Regions from separate parts of the Streptomyces sp. NPDC028711 genome, predicted to be linked through region 2. Evidence: predicted binding sites of a transcription regulator. Region 2 holds the regulator's gene; each other region holds the start of a gene.
What was found. Region 2 encodes HrcA, which represses chaperone genes, less so after heat shock. Its sites were predicted from a motif close to TTNGCACTCNGNNNNNCNGAGTGCNAA; they were not measured.
Positions count from the first base shown of each region.

Region 1: groES (co-chaperone GroES) is a predicted target of HrcA. The motif match lies at 3,946-3,972, and genes of this name have one in related genera.
Region 3: groL (chaperonin GroEL) is a predicted target of HrcA. The motif match lies at 2,703-2,729, and genes of this name have one in related genera.

Region 1 is NZ_JBVHUJ010000004.1:329,728-334,980, reverse strand. Features, by position in the region: gene ACZ4VK_RS16105 (hypothetical protein) at 1-877, opposite strand, end outside; gene ACZ4VK_RS16100 (ester cyclase) at 925-1,626, shown strand; gene groL (chaperonin GroEL) at 1,733-3,361, opposite strand; gene groES (co-chaperone GroES) at 3,492-3,800, opposite strand; gene ACZ4VK_RS16085 (DUF6234 family protein) at 4,052-4,483, shown strand; gene ACZ4VK_RS16080 (hypothetical protein) at 4,552-4,758, opposite strand; gene ACZ4VK_RS16075 (polysaccharide deacetylase family protein) at 4,755-5,253, opposite strand, start outside.
Region 2 is NZ_JBVHUJ010000001.1:837,917-843,169, reverse strand. Features, by position in the region: gene ACZ4VK_RS03795 (DUF3097 domain-containing protein) at 1-164, opposite strand, end outside; gene ACZ4VK_RS03790 (MBL fold metallo-hydrolase) at 175-903, opposite strand; gene hrcA (heat-inducible transcriptional repressor HrcA) at 1,051-2,070, shown strand; gene dnaJ (molecular chaperone DnaJ) at 2,071-3,210, shown strand; gene ACZ4VK_RS03775 (nitronate monooxygenase) at 3,362-4,453, shown strand; gene ACZ4VK_RS03770 (16S rRNA (uracil(1498)-N(3))-methyltransferase) at 4,450-5,193, shown strand; gene ACZ4VK_RS03765 (ATP-binding protein) at 5,222-5,253, shown strand, end outside.
Region 3 is NZ_JBVHUJ010000015.1:48,330-53,582, forward strand. Features, by position in the region: gene ACZ4VK_RS34195 (hypothetical protein) at 1-795, shown strand, start outside; gene groL (chaperonin GroEL) at 907-2,535, opposite strand; gene ACZ4VK_RS34205 (cold-shock protein) at 2,901-3,104, opposite strand; gene ACZ4VK_RS34210 (MoaD/ThiS family protein) at 3,516-3,791, opposite strand; gene thrC (threonine synthase) at 3,806-5,125, opposite strand; SAM riboswitch class I at 5,110-5,253, opposite strand.

The DNA.
Region 1 (5,253 bases), on a different contig from region 2:
CCGGGCCCGTACGCAGAACGTCCCTGACCCGGTACGGCACTTCGCCCGTCAGCTCCGCGAGGTCGTCCGCCGTCAGGCCGCCGCCCGCCGCCGCGACCAGGGCGAGCAGCTCGTACGGGAGGCCGCCCGCCTCCAGGAGGCGCTTCAGTTCGCGCTCGGCCTCGACGCGGATCACACGGGCCTGCGGCGACGGGGTCAGGAAGCGGACGGCCGACGGGTCCCGCAGCGGGTGGTTCTCGGGGACGTCGGCCGGGAGGGGCGGGTGGAGGCGCCCGGAGACGATGACGGGCAGGTCGTACGGGAGGAGGGACGCGATCGAGTGGGTGTCCGGGCCCGTCGTCACGCCCCGGTCCTCGTCCAGGCCGTCGACGAGGAGGACCAGGCGCTCGCCGCGCGCCGCGCAGGCCTCGGCGGCCTCCCCGTACAACCGCAGGAGGTGGGCCTCCCTGGTCGCGGCCGTGAGCAGCGCCGGGGGGCCCTCGCCCGCCAGTCCCGCCAGCTGCTCCAGGACGACGTCCACGTACGCGACGACGTCGTTCTGGGCGCCGAGGCGGGCCGTGATGAAGAAGGGGACGATCCTCACCCCCGGCGGCGGGTTGCGGGCGAACCAGGAGAGGAGGGCCGTCTTGCCCGCCCAGGCCTCGGCGCGCCACCAGAGGTACGCGGGGCCGGAGTCGGCGCGGCAGAAGGCCGCGAGCTCCGCCAACTCCGCTTCGCGGCCGATGAGTTCCGTCGGGGCGATCCGGCGGACCTGTTCGCCGTATCCGGAGCGGACGGCCGGCGGATCCGGTCTGCCGATCCGGTTGTCGTCGCCGATCACCACGACGCCCGCTCGGTTCCGGACCGTGATCGACCGCTCTCCCCCTGCCCGCTCCATGCGCCCAACCTAGACTGGAAGGGTCCTACCACGGGTCGGGAGGCGCCATGAGCTTTGTACAAATCATCGACTGCAGGACCAGCCGGGTCGACGACCTGAACCGCCTCATGGATCAGTGGGTCGAGCAGACCAAGGGCAAGCGGACCGCCACCCACAGCATCGTGGGCAAGGACCGTTCGGACTCGTCCCACGTCGTGGAGATCGTCGAGTTCCCCTCGTACGACGTGGCCATGCGGAACTCGCAGCTCCCCGAGACCGACCGGATCTTCCGGGAGATGGTCGCGCTCTGTGACGAGATGCCGACCTTCACCGACCTCGACGTGGTGCGCGACGAGGCGCTGTACAAGACGAACGCCCGCCGTCTCCTGGAGATGTTCGCCGGCGAGCCGGAGCTCGCGCTGCTCGACGAGGTGCTCGCCGAGGGGTACCACGACCACGATCCGACCAACGCCGAGCAGGACGTCATCGGCATGGACGCGGTCCGGCGCGAGGTGCGGATGTGGCGGCAGGGCTTCGACTTCTCCTTCGCCGTCGACGACCAGATCGCGGAGGGCGACCGGGTCTGCACCCGCTGGACCTGGACGGGCTCCCACACCGGCGACTTCATGGGGCTCCAGCCCACCGGCATGGAGGTGACCATGACCGGGACGGTCATCCACCGGGTCCGGGACGACGGGAAGATCGCGGAGGGCTGGTGGCAGTACGACATGCTCGGCCTGATGGGGCAGCTCGGCGCGGTGGAGGCGTGAACCCGGGGGAGAAACGCGGTGGAGGCGTGAATCCGGCGGAGAAACGCTGAGGCCCGGTGCCCCCGCGACGGGGGCACCGGGCCTCGGCGATCAGTTACGACAGGCCTCAGTGCGAGTGGCCGTGACCGTGGCCGTGGCCGTGGTCCGCCGGCTCCTCTTCCTTCTTCTCCACCACGAGGGTCTCGGTGGTGAGGAGGAGGGAGGCGATCGAGGCGGCGTTCTCCAGGGCGGAGCGCGTCACCTTCACCGGGTCGATGACGCCGGCCTTGACCAGGTCGCCGTACTCGCCGGTGGCGGCGTTGAAGCCCTGGCCCTTGTCGAGCTCCGCGACCTTCGAGGTGATGACGTAGCCCTCGAGGCCGGCGTTCTCGGCGATCCAGCGCAGCGGCTCGACGGCGGCGCGGCGGACGACCGCGACACCCGTGGCCTCGTCGCCGGTCTTGCCGAGGTTGCCCTCGAGGACCTTGACGGCGTGGACGAGCGCGGAGCCACCACCGGAGACGATGCCCTCCTCGACCGCGGCGCGGGTCGCGGAGATGGCGTCCTCCAGACGGTGCTTCTTCTCCTTCAGCTCCACCTCGGTGGCGGCGCCGACCTTGATGACGCACACGCCGCCGGCCAGCTTCGCGAGGCGCTCCTGGAGCTTCTCGCGGTCCCAGTCGGAGTCCGTGGACTCGATCTCGGCCTTGATCTGGTTGACGCGGCCGGAGATGTCCTCGGCGTTGCCGCCACCGTCGACGATGGTGGTGGCGTCCTTGGTGATGGTGACGCGGCGGGCGGTGCCGAGCACGTCCAGGCCGGCCTGGTCGAGCTTGAGGCCGACCTCCTCGGCGATGACGGTGGCACCGGTGAGGGTGGCCATGTCGCCGAGCATCGCCTTGCGGCGGTCGCCGAAGCCGGGGGCCTTGACGGCCACGGCGTTGAAGGTGCCACGGATCTTGTTGACGACCAGGGTCGACAGGGCCTCGCCCTCGACGTCCTCGGCGATGATCAGGAGCGGCTTGCTGGCGCCGGCCTGGATGACCTTCTCCAGGATGGGCAGCAGGTCCTGGATCGAGGAGATCTTGCCCTGGTTGATCAGGATGTACGGGTCGTCGAGGACGGCCTCCATACGCTCCTGGTCGGTGACCATGTACGGGGACAGGTAGCCCTTGTCGAAGGCCATGCCCTCGGTGAAGTCGAGCTCAAGGCCGAAGGTGTTGGACTCCTCGACGGTGATGACACCGTCCTTGCCGACCTTGTCCATCGCCTCGGCGATGAGCTCGCCGACCTGCTGGTCCTGCGCGGAGAGCGCGGCGACGGCGGCGATGTCGGACTTGTCCTCGATCGGACGGGCGGTCGCGAGGAGCTCCTCGGAGACGGCCTTGACGGCGGCGTCGATGCCCTTCTTCAGGGCGGCCGGGGAGGCACCGGCGGCGACGTTGCGCAGACCCTCGCGGACCAGGGCCTGGGCGAGCACGGTGGCGGTGGTGGTGCCGTCACCCGCGATGTCGTTGGTCTTGGTCGCCACCTCCTTCACCAGCTGGGCGCCGAGGTTCTCGTACGGGTCCTCGAGCTCGACCTCGCGGGCGATCGTGACACCGTCGTTGGTGATGGTGGGGGCGCCGAACTTCTTGTCGATGACGACGTTGCGGCCCTTGGGGCCGATCGTCACCTTCACCGTGTCGGCAAGCTTGTTGACGCCGCGCTCAAGGGCGCGACGGGCGTCCTCGTCGAACTTCAGGATCTTCGCCATGGGAGCGGTTCAGCCCTCTCGGAATCGGGTGGAACGAACCGCGCCCCGGGGCGCCTGGAAGGGGCCTCGGGGCGCAGCTCTGAGCATCTGGTTCAGTGCTCGTACTTCGGTACTTCAGTACTTCGGTGAATTACTTCTCGACGATCGCGAGCACGTCGCGAGCCGAGAGGACGAGGTACTCCTCGCCGTTGTACTTCACCTCGGTGCCGCCGTACTTGCTGTAGAGCACGACATCGCCGGTCTGGACGTCGAGCGGCAGGCGCTCGCCGTTCTCGAAGCGGCCCGGGCCGACGGCCAGGACGACGCCCTCCTGGGGCTTCTCCTTGGCGGTGTCCGGGATGACCAGGCCAGAGGCGGTGGTCTGCTCGGCGTCGAGCGGCTGGACCACGATGCGGTCCTCGAGCGGCTTGATGGCAACCTTGGAGCTGGTGGTCGTCACGATCCGACCTCCCCCTTCGGAGATCACGGGGTTGACTGTCTGAGGTGGCGAACCAGGTGGATCCGTCGTCGCGGGTGCCGGACCTGCCCGTCGCTGTGTTGGCACTCTCCGGTGGGGAGTGCCAGAGCCGAGACTATGACCGCGGTTAGCACTCGGTCAAGCGGAGTGCCAATTCCGTGCCGTGTGGCGATTCGGTCTCGGTACGCGCAACGGCACACCCCGCCCCTCTGTTCCGTACGAGGGTTCGATCCATGACGACTTCCCGTCCTCCTGTTCGCACCGGTGCCGACATCCTGCTCGCGTGCGCGCTCCTGCTCCTGGAAGGCGTGCTCGTCCTGATCGCCGCGTTCACCCTTGGCATGCGGAAGTGGGGAGAGGCGTACGACCCGCGGCCCGAGGGGACGCCGCCGATGAACTGGGTGCCGGTGCTCGTCCTCGGCGGGATCACGGCGGGCATCCTGCTGCTCGGCTGGTCGATGCTGCGCGGGGGCTGGATGTGGACCGCCTGGGCGCAGTTCTTCGCGGTGGGGCTGCTCACCCTCGCGACCCTGCTCGTCGCGAACGAGGAATGGTCGCGGTCCCACCCCGCGACCCCGGACCCGGCGGCCTCCCCGCCCGCACCGTCCGAGGCCCGGTGCGTCTGCCGCAGCGGGGGCGGGCCCTGTGAATGCCCGGGAGGCTAGACGCGGGGGCGGACCCCGTGAACGCCCGGGAGGCTAGGGGTGTCCGGCGGATCATGGCCGGATACGCCCTAGGGGGTGTCCCCTCGTACCGGCCCGGCCGCCGCCCGTTCCGCGATCGTCGTCGCCTCCCGCGGTTCCACCGTCCCCACCCGCTCCGCCGCCTTGCGCCCGAGCCGTTCGATCGGGTCCACCGCCGAGGCGCAGCCGGAGACGGCGAGGAGCGCGCCGGCCAGGACGACTCCGGCAACCGTCCGGCGCGCCGAGGAGCGGCTCACACGTAGTCCTCGAGCTTCGCGACCGCGTACCCCTTGGCCGTGATCACGTTCATCACCCGGCGGATCATGTCGGGCATGGTCCCCTTCCAGTCGTCCTTGCCCCGGAAGTGGGTGAGCACGATGTCGCCGGGGTGCAGGTCCCGGTCCCACTCGCGCCACTCCATGCGGTCGGGGAACGCCTCGGACGCCCACAGCGGGACGGCCTTGACCCCGCAGGACCTGGCGGCGCGCAGGGTGTCCTCGTTGTAGTTGCCGTAGGGCGGACGGAAGAGCGTCGGCCGCTTGCCGAAACGTTTCTCGATGACGTCCTGCATGCCGCAGATCTCGCGCTTCTGACGGCTGTACGAGAGTCCCGGCAGATAGCGGTGGTTGAGGGTGTGGTTGTGCAGGGCGACCCCGCCCTCCTGCGACGTCTGCATGCGGGCGAAGTAGCCGTAGTCGTCCTTGACGACGTAGTCGCTGATGAAGGCGCTGTACGGGATCCGGAGCTCCTTC
Region 2 (5,253 bases):
CCGAAGCGGTCCTCCAGTGTCACCGTGCCCGCCTCGCAGCGGATCACCGCCCCGCAGAAGCCCGTCGTGACCTCCTCGACGACGAGGTCACGGTCGGCCGGGATCTCCGGGACGGGCGCCGAGCGCTTCCAAGAGGGCGTCAGATCAGGGTCGTAGCTGCGCATTCGCGCGACGTTATGACACCCCGAAGCGCTGTGCCAGTTCATCGCGCTGTGCCCGCACGAACGTGGCGTCCACCACCGCGCCGTGCCCCGGTACGTACAGCGCCTCCTCGCCGCCGAGCCGCAGCAGCCGGTCCAGGGCGTCCGGCCAGCGGGAGGGGATCGCGTCCGGGCCCGCCTGGGGCTCGCCCGACTCCTCCACCAGGTCGCCGCAGAAGACCACCTCCCGCTCTCCCGGGACCAGGAGCACCAGGTCGTGGCCCGTGTGGCCGGGCCCGACGTTCGCCAGGAGGACCTGCCGGCCGCCGAGGTCGAGCGTCCACTCGCCGGAGACCACGTGCCGCGGAGCCACCAGGACGTCCACGGCCTCCGCCGCCTCCGTCTCGTCGAGGCCCTGCCGTACCGCGTCCGTGCGCAGCTCCTCCCGGTCCCGCGTCCGGCCGAGCAGCTCGTCCGAGCCGACCGCGCCGAAGACCTCCGCCCCCGAGAAGGCCGCCGTGCCCAGCACATGGTCGAAATGGGGATGGCTGAGTGCGATGTGCGTCACTCTCCGGCCGCCCGTGAGCTCCGCCACCTGGGTCCGCAGCTCGCCGCCCTCGGCGAGCGAGGCGCCCGTGTCGTACAGCAGCGCCGCCCGTTCGCCCAGTACCAGTCCGACCGTGGCGTCCCAGCGGGGCAGCCGTCGCCGGCCCACCCCGTCCGAGAGCCGCTCCCATCCGTACGCTTCCCAATCCACGTCCATGGGGCGACGCTAGCCGGTGGGGCGCCGCCTCCTTGCCAGGAGCGACGCCCGCCGCCGTACACTGGCCGGGGGCTCGCTGGCACTCGGACAGGGTGAGTGCCAAAAGCGGAGCAACCGGAACGACGACGACAGCTGGAGGTGCGCACGATGCTCAGCGAACGCAGACTCGAGGTCCTGCGCGCCATCGTCCAGGACTACGTCGGGACGGAGGAGCCCGTCGGCTCCAAGGCGCTCACCGAGCGCCACAAGCTCGGCGTCTCGCCCGCCACCGTGCGCAACGACATGGCCGTCCTGGAGGAGGAGGGCTTCATCGCCCAGCCCCACACCAGCGCCGGCCGCATCCCGACCGACAAGGGCTACCGGCTCTTCGTCGACCGGCTCGCCGGCGTCAAGCCGCTGTCGACGCCCGAGCGCCGGGCCATCCACAACTTCCTCGACGGCGCGGTGGACCTGGACGACGTCGTCGGCCGCACGGTGCGGCTGCTCGCGCAGCTGACCCGTCAGGTCGCCGTCGTCCAGTACCCCTCGCTGACGCGTTCGACCGTCCGGCACGTGGAGCTGCTCTCGCTGGCCCCCGCCCGCCTGATGCTGGTGCTCATCACGGACACCGGCCGCGTCGAACAGCGGCTCATCGACTGCCCCGCGCCCTTCGGCGAGACCTCGCTCGCCGATCTGCGGGCCCGGCTCAACAGCCGGGTCGTCGGCCGCAGGTTCGCCGACGTGCCGCAGCTGGTGCAGGACCTCCCCGAGTCCTTCGAGGAGACCGAGGACCGCGCCACGGTCTCGACCGTGCTCGCGACCCTCCTCGAATCCCTGGTCGAGGAGCACGAGGAGCGGCTGATGATCGGCGGCACCGCCAATCTCACCCGCTTCGGACACGACTTCCCCCTGATGATCAGGCCCGTCCTGGAGGCTCTGGAGGAGCAGGTCGTGCTCCTCAAGCTGCTTGGCGAGGCCAAGGAATCGGGCATGACCGTACGCATCGGGCACGAGAACGCCCACGAGGGGCTGAGCTCCACGTCCGTCGTCTCGGTCGGCTACGGTTCGGGCGGCGAGGCAGTCGCCAAACTCGGCGTGGTCGGACCGACCCGCATGGACTACCCCGGAACGATGGGAGCGGTACGCGCAGTGGCACGTTACGTCGGACAGATCCTGGCGGAGTCGTAAGTGGCCACGGACTACTACGCCGTACTCGGCGTGCGCCGCGACGCGTCCCAGGACGAGATCAAGAAGGCTTTCCGGAGGCTCGCCCGCGAGCTGCACCCGGACGTCAATCCCGATCCGAAGACGCAGGAACGCTTCAAGGAGATCAACGCCGCCTACGAGGTCCTCTCGGACCCGCAGAAGAAGCAGGTCTACGACCTGGGTGGCGACCCGCTCTCGGCCTCCGGCGGAGGCGGCGCGGGCGGCTTCGGTGCCGGTGGCTTCGGCAACTTCTCCGACATCATGGACGCCTTCTTCGGCACGGCCTCGCAGCGCGGACCGCGCTCGCGGACCCGCCGCGGCCAGGACGCCATGATCCGTCTGGAGATCGACCTCAACGAGGCGGCCTTCGGCACCACCAAGGACATCCAGGTCGACACGGCGGTCGTCTGTACGACCTGCTCGGGCGAGGGCGCCGCTCCCGGCACCTCCGCGCAGACCTGTGACATGTGCCGCGGCCGCGGCGAGGTCTCCCAGGTCACCCGGTCCTTCCTCGGCCAGGTCATGACCTCCCGCCCCTGCCCGCAGTGCCAGGGCTTCGGCACCGTCGTCCCGACCCCGTGCCCCGAGTGCGCGGGCGACGGCCGGGTACGGTCCCGTCGCACGCTCACCGTCAAGATCCCGGCCGGTGTCGACAACGGCACCCGGATCCAGCTCGCGGGCGAGGGCGAGGTCGGCCCCGGCGGCGGCCCCGCCGGCGACCTGTACGTCGAGATCCACGAGACCCCGCACGACACGTTCCAGCGGCGCGGCGACGACCTGCACTGCACGGTCACCCTCCCGATGACGGCGGCCTCGCTCGGCACCAAGGTGCAGCTGCAGACCCTCGACGGCCTCGAGGAGATCGACATCCGCCCGGGCACCCAGTCCGGCCAGTCGATCCCGCTGCACGGCCGTGGTGTCACCCACCTGCGCGGCAACGGCCGGGGCGACCTGATCGTGCACGTCGAGGTGCAGACGCCGAGCAAGCTCGACGCGGAGCAGGAGCGGCTCCTGCGCGAACTGGCCAAGCTGCGCGGCGAGGAGCGGCCCACCGGCCAGTTCCAGCCGGGGCAGCAGGGGCTGTTCTCGCGGCTGAAGGACGCGTTCAACGGGCGTACCTGATCCGGTCCGTGCACCGGAGCGGGAGGGGCGGGACGGCGGTCAGCCGCCCCGCCCCTCCGTCGTCTCCCGTGTCCCCGGCTTCCGGAGCCGTCCCTTCCATGACCTGACGTACGGATTCGGCCCCGCAGCAGGGCCATGGCACGATGCCCATATGTCCACCACCGCACTGAACGATCTCTCTCGGTATCCGATCGTGCAGGCCCCCATGGCGGGTGGCGCCTCCTGTCCCGAGCTGGTCGGAGCCGTCTGCGAGGCCGGGGCGCTCGGCTTCCTGGCCGGCGGGTACAAGACGGCCGGAGGCCTGTACCAGGAGATCAAGCAGGTACGCGGGCTCACCGGGCGCCCATTCGGCGTCAACCTCTTCCTGCCGCCGAGCGGACGGCCCGCCGACCCCGCCGCCGTCGAGGTCTACCGCCACCAGCTCGCCGGCGAGGCCACCTGGTACGACACGCCCCTCGGCGAGACCGACGACGGCCGCGACGACGCCTACGACGCCAAGCTGGCCATCCTCCTGGAGGACCCGGTCCGCGTCGTCTCCTTCACCTTCGGCTGCCCCTCGCCCGAGGTCGTCGCCTCCTTCGCCCGTGTCGGTACGTTCACGATCGTCACCGTCACCTCCGCCGAGGAGGCCCTCGCCGCCCAGCACGCCGGCGCCGACGCCGTGTGCGTCCAGGGCTTCGAGGCCGGCGGCCACCAGGGCACGTACCGCGACGACCCGGCCGACGACGGAGCCCCGGGCACCGGGCTGCTCACCCTTCTCACCCGGATCCGCGAGAGCGTCGCCCTGCCGATCGTCGCCACCGGCGGGATCATGCGCGGCGCGCAGATCGCCGCCGTCCTCGCCGCCGGGGCCGACGCCGCCCAGCTCGGCACCGCCTTCCTCTGCTGCCCCGAGTCGGGCGCCCACCCGCTGCACAAGCGGGCCCTGACCGACCCCCTGTTCACCAGGACCGCCCTCACGCGCGCGTTCACCGGGCGCCCGGCCCGCGGCCTCGTCAACCGCTTCATGCGCGAGCACGGGCCGTACGCCCCCTCCGCGTACCCCGAGATCCACCACCTCACCGCCCCGGTCCGCAAGGCCGCCGCCGCGGCGGGCGACGCCCAGGGCATGGCCCTGTGGGCCGGCCAGGGCCACCGGCTCGCCCGCGAACTCCCCGCGGGACAGCTGGTCGAGGTGCTGGCCGCCGAACTCGACACCGCCCTCTCCGACCTCTCCGGGCCCGCCCACAGGAGCGCCTCATGACCGCACCCGTCTTCGTCGTCGACGCCGTCCCCGGCGCCGGCACCTTCGTCCTCGAAGGGCCCGAGGGGCGGCACGCCGTCTCCGTGAAGCGGCTCCAGGGCGGCGAGGAGCTCGTCCTCACCGACGGCCGGGGCCGTTGGGCCGACTGCGTGGTGCTCACCGCCGAGGGCAAGGACCGGCTGACCGTCCAGGTGTCCCGCGACCACGAGGACCCCGAGGAGGAGCCCCGCGTCACCGTCGTCCAGGCGCTGCCCAAGGGCGACCGGGGCGAACTCGCCGTCGAGACCATGACGGAGACCGGGGTGGACGCCGTCGTGCCGTGGGCCGCCTCCCGCTGCATCACCCAGTGGAAGGGCGACCGGGGTCTCAAGGCGCTCGCCAAGTGGCGTTCCACCGCGCGCGAGGCCGGCAAGCAGTCCCGCCGCACCCGGTTCCCCGAGGTCTCCGAGCTGATGACGACCAAGCAGGTCGCCGCGCTGCTCGCCGACGCCGACTTCGCGGCCGTCCTGCACGAGGACCGCGACCACCCGAGCGGCGCGCTCGCCACTGCGGAACTCCCGGAGAAAGGTTCCATCGTGCTGATCGTCGGACCCGAGGGCGGTGTCTCGCCGCAGGAGCTCGCCGTGTTCGAGGAGGCCGGGGCGAAGCCGTACCGGCTGGGCCGCAGCGTGCTGCGCACCTCGACGGCGGGCACGGCGGCGGCGGCGCTCGTCCTGGCGCGTACGGGGCGCTGGAACTAGCCCGGACGGCCCGCCTTAGGCTGACCGCATGGCCGACGAGTCCCCCCTGATCCGCAGTCT
Region 3 (5,253 bases), on a different contig from region 2:
GTGCGCCTCGGCGCCCCCCGGTACGGCATCGGCACGCCCGTCACCGTCCTCACGGGTGCGGACGGCCGGTACGTCGCGCGGCTCGTCGCCGCCTCGGGCAGGGAGGCGGGCGGCTGGACGGTCGACTCCCCCGACCGCTACCTGAGCTACGACCCCGTCTACGGGGCGCTCGCCATCCCCGTGGAGTCGCGTACCGACCTCACCTCCGTCGGCCTCTCCGCCGACGGCCGGGTCACGGTCTCCGGCACCTTCCGGGCCACGTACGAGAAGGACTACTTCCCGGCGACGCAGTACATCCTGCTCGAGCAGTCCGTCAGCGGCGGCTGGAAGCGGATCGCCACGGCGAGCGTGAACTCCGCCTACTACAACGAGTTCACGCTCTCGGCCGCGAGCCGGGGCGGCTGGTACCGCGTCCGGCACCTGACCACCGACCACTTCGCCGAGTCCGGCTCCGGCTCGTTCCGGCTCGTCCGCAACGACACCCGGATCGTCTCCCTGAACGCGGGCCCCGAGCCGGTCGTCAAGGGTGGGTACGTGACCGTCACCGGCGGGCTCCAGCACTACTGGGACGGGGCCTGGCGGGCGTACGGGAACGTCCCGGTCGTCGTGCAGTTCCAGCAGCGGGGCAGCACGACCTGGAAGCAGGTCGCGGCCGGCAGGACCGCCGCGAACGGCAAGGTCTCGCTCCGGGCGAAGGCCACCGCGGACGGCTCCTGGCGCATCCGCCACTACGGCGACCTCCGGCACTTCAGCACCCTGGCCTCGGCCGGCGGCGACTACGTCGACGTGCGCTGATCACTCTTCCGGCCACCCTTCCGGACAACGCCCGAGGGCGGCACCCCCTGGTGGGGGTGCCGCCCTCGTTCCGTTCTTCGCGTGCTGCGACGAACCACCGATCCCGGAGGATCAGAAGTCCATGTCACCGCCCGGCATGCCGCCGCCGGCCGGCGCGGACGCCTTCTCCGGCTTGTCGGCGATGACGGCCTCGGTGGTGAGGAACAGCGCGGCGATCGACGCGGCGTTCTGCAGCGCGGAGCGCGTGACCTTCGCCGGGTCGATGATGCCCTCGGCGATGAGGTCGACGTACTCGTTGGTCGCGGCGTTCAGGCCGTGGCCGACGGGCAGGTTGCGGACCTTCTCCGCCACGACGCCGCCCTCGAGGCCGGCGTTGATCGCGATCTGCTTCAGCGGGGCCTCGAGGGCCAGCTTCACGATGTTCGCGCCCGTGGCCTCGTCACCCGCGAGGTCGGCCTCGAGCTTCTCGAAGACCGAGGAGGCCTGGAGCAGGGCCACGCCACCGCCGGCGACGATGCCCTCCTCGACGGCCGCCTTCGCGTTGCGAACGGCGTCCTCGATGCGGTGCTTGCGCTCCTTGAGCTCGACCTCGGTGGCGGCACCGGCCTTGATGACCGCGACACCGCCGGCGAGCTTCGCCAGGCGCTCCTGCAGCTTCTCGCGGTCGTAGTCGCTGTCCGAGTTCTCGATCTCGGCGCGGATCTGGTTCACGCGACCGGCGACCTGCTCGCTGTCACCGGCACCGTCGACGATGGTGGTCTCGTCCTTGGTGATGACGACCTTGCGGGCGCGGCCCAGCAGGTCGAGGCCCGCGTTCTCCAGCTTCAGGCCGACCTCCTCGGAGATGACCGTGCCGCCGGTGAGGATGGCGATGTCGTTCAGCATGGCCTTGCGACGGTCGCCGAAGCCCGGGGCCTTCACCGCGACGGACTTGAAGGTGCCGCGGATCTTGTTGACGACCAGGGTCGACAGGGCCTCGCCCTCGACGTCCTCGGCGATGATCAGCAGCGGCTTGCCCGACTGCATGACCTTCTCCAGGAGCGGGAGCAGGTCCTTCACGGAGGAGATCTTGGAGTTGACGATCAGGAGGTACGGGTCGTCGAGCGACGCCTCCATACGCTCCATGTCGGTGGCGAAGTACGCCGAGATGTAGCCCTTGTCGAAGCGCATGCCCTCGGTGAGCTCGAGCTCGAGACCGAAGGTCTGCGACTCCTCGACGGTGATGACGCCTTCCTTGCCGACCTTGTCCATCGCCTCGGCGATGAGCTCGCCGATCTGGGTGTCGGCGGCGGAGATGGAGGCCGTCGAAGCGATCTGCTCCTTGGTCTCGACATCCTTCGCCTGCTCGAGGAGGGCGCCGGAGACGGCCTCGACGGCCTTCTCGATGCCGCGCTTGAGGGCCATCGGGTTGGCACCGGCGGCGACGTTGCGGAGGCCCTCGCGGACGAGCGCCTGGGCGAGCACGGTGGCGGTGGTCGTACCGTCGCCGGCGACGTCGTCCGTCTTCTTGGCGACTTCCTTGACCAGCTCGGCGCCGATCTTCTCGTACGGGTCCTCGAGCTCGATCTCCTTGGCGATGGAGACACCATCGTTGGTGATCGTGGGGGCGCCCCACTTCTTCTCGAGGACGACGTTGCGGCCCTTGGGGCCGAGGGTGACCTTGACGGCGTCAGCGAGCTGGTTCATGCCGCGCTCGAGACCGCGCCGGGCCTCCTCGTCGAACGCGATGATCTTGGCCATGTGAAGTGGTCCTCCCGGACATGGGGTGGATAACGCTCCAGGACCGCGCCGACGCCCGCGACGGACGGCCTCCGCAACTCCGCGTGGTTCCTTGCCCCACCCGGCCGGCGGCCTCGTCGTGCTCGATCCTCGTAGCACTCTCACCTTCCGAGTGCTAACGCCAATGATTAGCACTCGACCCATGCGAGTGCAAGCGACTCTCGATGATCGGGACGATGAGCGGGGCGCGGACCGAGTGACGTCCGAGCGCGGACCGAGCGGCTCCGGAAGGCGGACCGGACCGCGTCGGAACGCACGAGGGGCCCGCATCCCTCAGGGATGCGGGCCCCTCGACGGCGTTGCGTCGGTGGCCGATCGCGCCGCGCTCAGACGGCGAGCTTGACCATGTCCGCCTGCGGACCCTTCTGGCCCTGCGAGATCTCGAACTCGACTCGCTGTCCCTCTTCGAGGCTGCGGTAGCCATCCATCTGGATCGCGCTGTAGTGGACGAAAACATCCGCACCACCGTCGACCGCGATGAAGCCGTAGCCCTTCTCCGCGTTGAACCACTTGACGGTGCCCTGAGCCATGCCTAACTCCCCTATTACTGGCCCTTGCGCGGGACCGCACTTCGCGGACCCGGGTCAGACCCTGCGCCGGAACGCGTCGACCGCGGCTGAATGTATCTGCCCAACTGCCCTCTGCAACAGGTCATTCGAGCGAGAATTCTGGGCGCCGGAGAAAGGCGAATTGGGGATAATCCCCTGGATGACGGGGCAAGTCGGGCCCGGCAAAGCGCGCAGAAGGTACACAACACGCACGCACTTTGGCTGCTTCTTGTCGCGCGGCGACGCATTCTCATATGCGCCCGGCATGAGCAGCGGAGGGGACTTCCCCAACTCTACCGCGCTCAACCATACAGAATTACCCCTTCCGCTTTATGGCGCGGAAGGGGCAATTCAAGAAAGACGGGGCAGCTGGGACGACTCGGTCCCCGACGATCAGCCTCCGGCGACGGCCGGGATGATCGACACGCCGGCGCCGGCCGGGGTGGCCGTCTCCAGGCCCTGCTCGAAGCGCACGTCGTCGTCGTTCACGTAGACGTTGACGAAGCGGCGCAGCTTGCCCTGGTCGTCCAGGACGCGGGCGGCGATGCCCGTGTGGTTCTTCTCCAGGTCCGCGATGACCTCGGCGAGGGTCGCGCCCTCGGCCTGGACCTCGGACTGCCCGCCCGTGTAGGTGCGGAGGATGGTGGGGATGCGGACGTTCACGGCCATGTCTTCTTAACCTTTCAGAGCGCCAGGCCGGCGTCGCGGAACGCGTCCAGGCTCGGGCGGATGGTGACGGTCGCCTGAGAGGTGTCGGCCACCGCGTCCAGGGTCTTGAGTCCGTCGCCGGTGTTGAGGACGACGGTGGTGAGGTTCGGGTCGATCAGACCGTTCTCGATGAGCTTCTTCGCGACGCCGACGGTCACGCCGCCCGCGGTCTCGGCGAAGATGCCCTCGGTCCGCGCGAGGAGCTTGATCGCGTCCACGACCTGCTCGTCGTTGACGTCCTCCACGGCGCCGCCCGTCCGGCGGGCGATGTCGAGGACGTACGGGCCGTCGGCCGGGTTGCCGATCGCGAGCGACTTGGCGATCGTGTTCGGCTTCTGGGGGCGTACGACGTCGTGGCCGGCCTTGTAGGCGACGGAGACCGGGGAGCAGCCCTCGGCCTGGGCGCCGAAGATCTTGTACGGCCTGTCCTCGACGAGGCCCAGCTTGATGAGCTCCTGCAGGCCCTTGTCGATCTTCGTCAGCTGCGAACCGGAGGCGATCGGGATGACGAGCTGGTCGGGGATGACCCAGCCGAGCTGCTCGCAGATCTCGTACGCCAGCGTCTTGGAGCCCTCGCCGTAGTAGGGGCGGAGGTTGACGTTGACGAAGCCCCAGCCCTCGCCGAGCGGGTCGCCGATGAGCTCCGAGCAGAAGCGGTTGACGTCGTCGTAGTTGCCCTCGATGGCGACGAGGTCACCGCCGTAGACACCGGCCATGACGACCTTGCCCTGCTCCAGGTCGTGCGGGATGAACACGCAGGAGCGGAAGCCGGCGCGGGCGGCGGCGGCGCCGACGGCGCCGGCCAGGTTGCCGGTGGAGGAGCAGGAGAGGGTGGTGAAGCCGAAGGCGCGGGCGGCCTCGATGGCCTGGGCGACGACCCGGTCCTTGAAGGAGTGGGTCGGGTTGCCCGAGTCGTCCTTGATGAAGAACTTCCCGGGGGCGACACCGAGCTCGCGGCCGAGGTTGTCGGCCTGGACGAGCTTGGTCCAGCCCGGGTTCAGGTTCGGCTTGTCGGCGACGTCGGCGGGGACGGGCAGCAGGGGGGCGTAGCGCCAGATGTTGGCGGGGCCGGCCTCGATCTGCTTGCGCAGTGCCTCGGGGTCGCCGGTGGGGAGCTCGTACGCGACTTCGAGAGGTCCGAAGCAGAGTTCGCAGGCGAAGATCGGACCGAGTGCGAAGACTTCACCGCATTCGCGACAGGAAAGCCCGGACGCGGGACCGAGGTCGACGGTGGTGGCGGTGGTGTCGGTCTGTACAGCCATGGAGGCGAGGCCCTTTCTCCTCATCTTTCCCATGACGAATTTTTCGCCATGAGACGGATTTGGCACCTTCCCTAGCCGGTGGCCTCGCTGGAGGACGAGTTCCGACTGGAGGGTTGCCGGGGCTTCAACGGGCCGTTTCCCTCTGCCCCTCTGGATGAGCG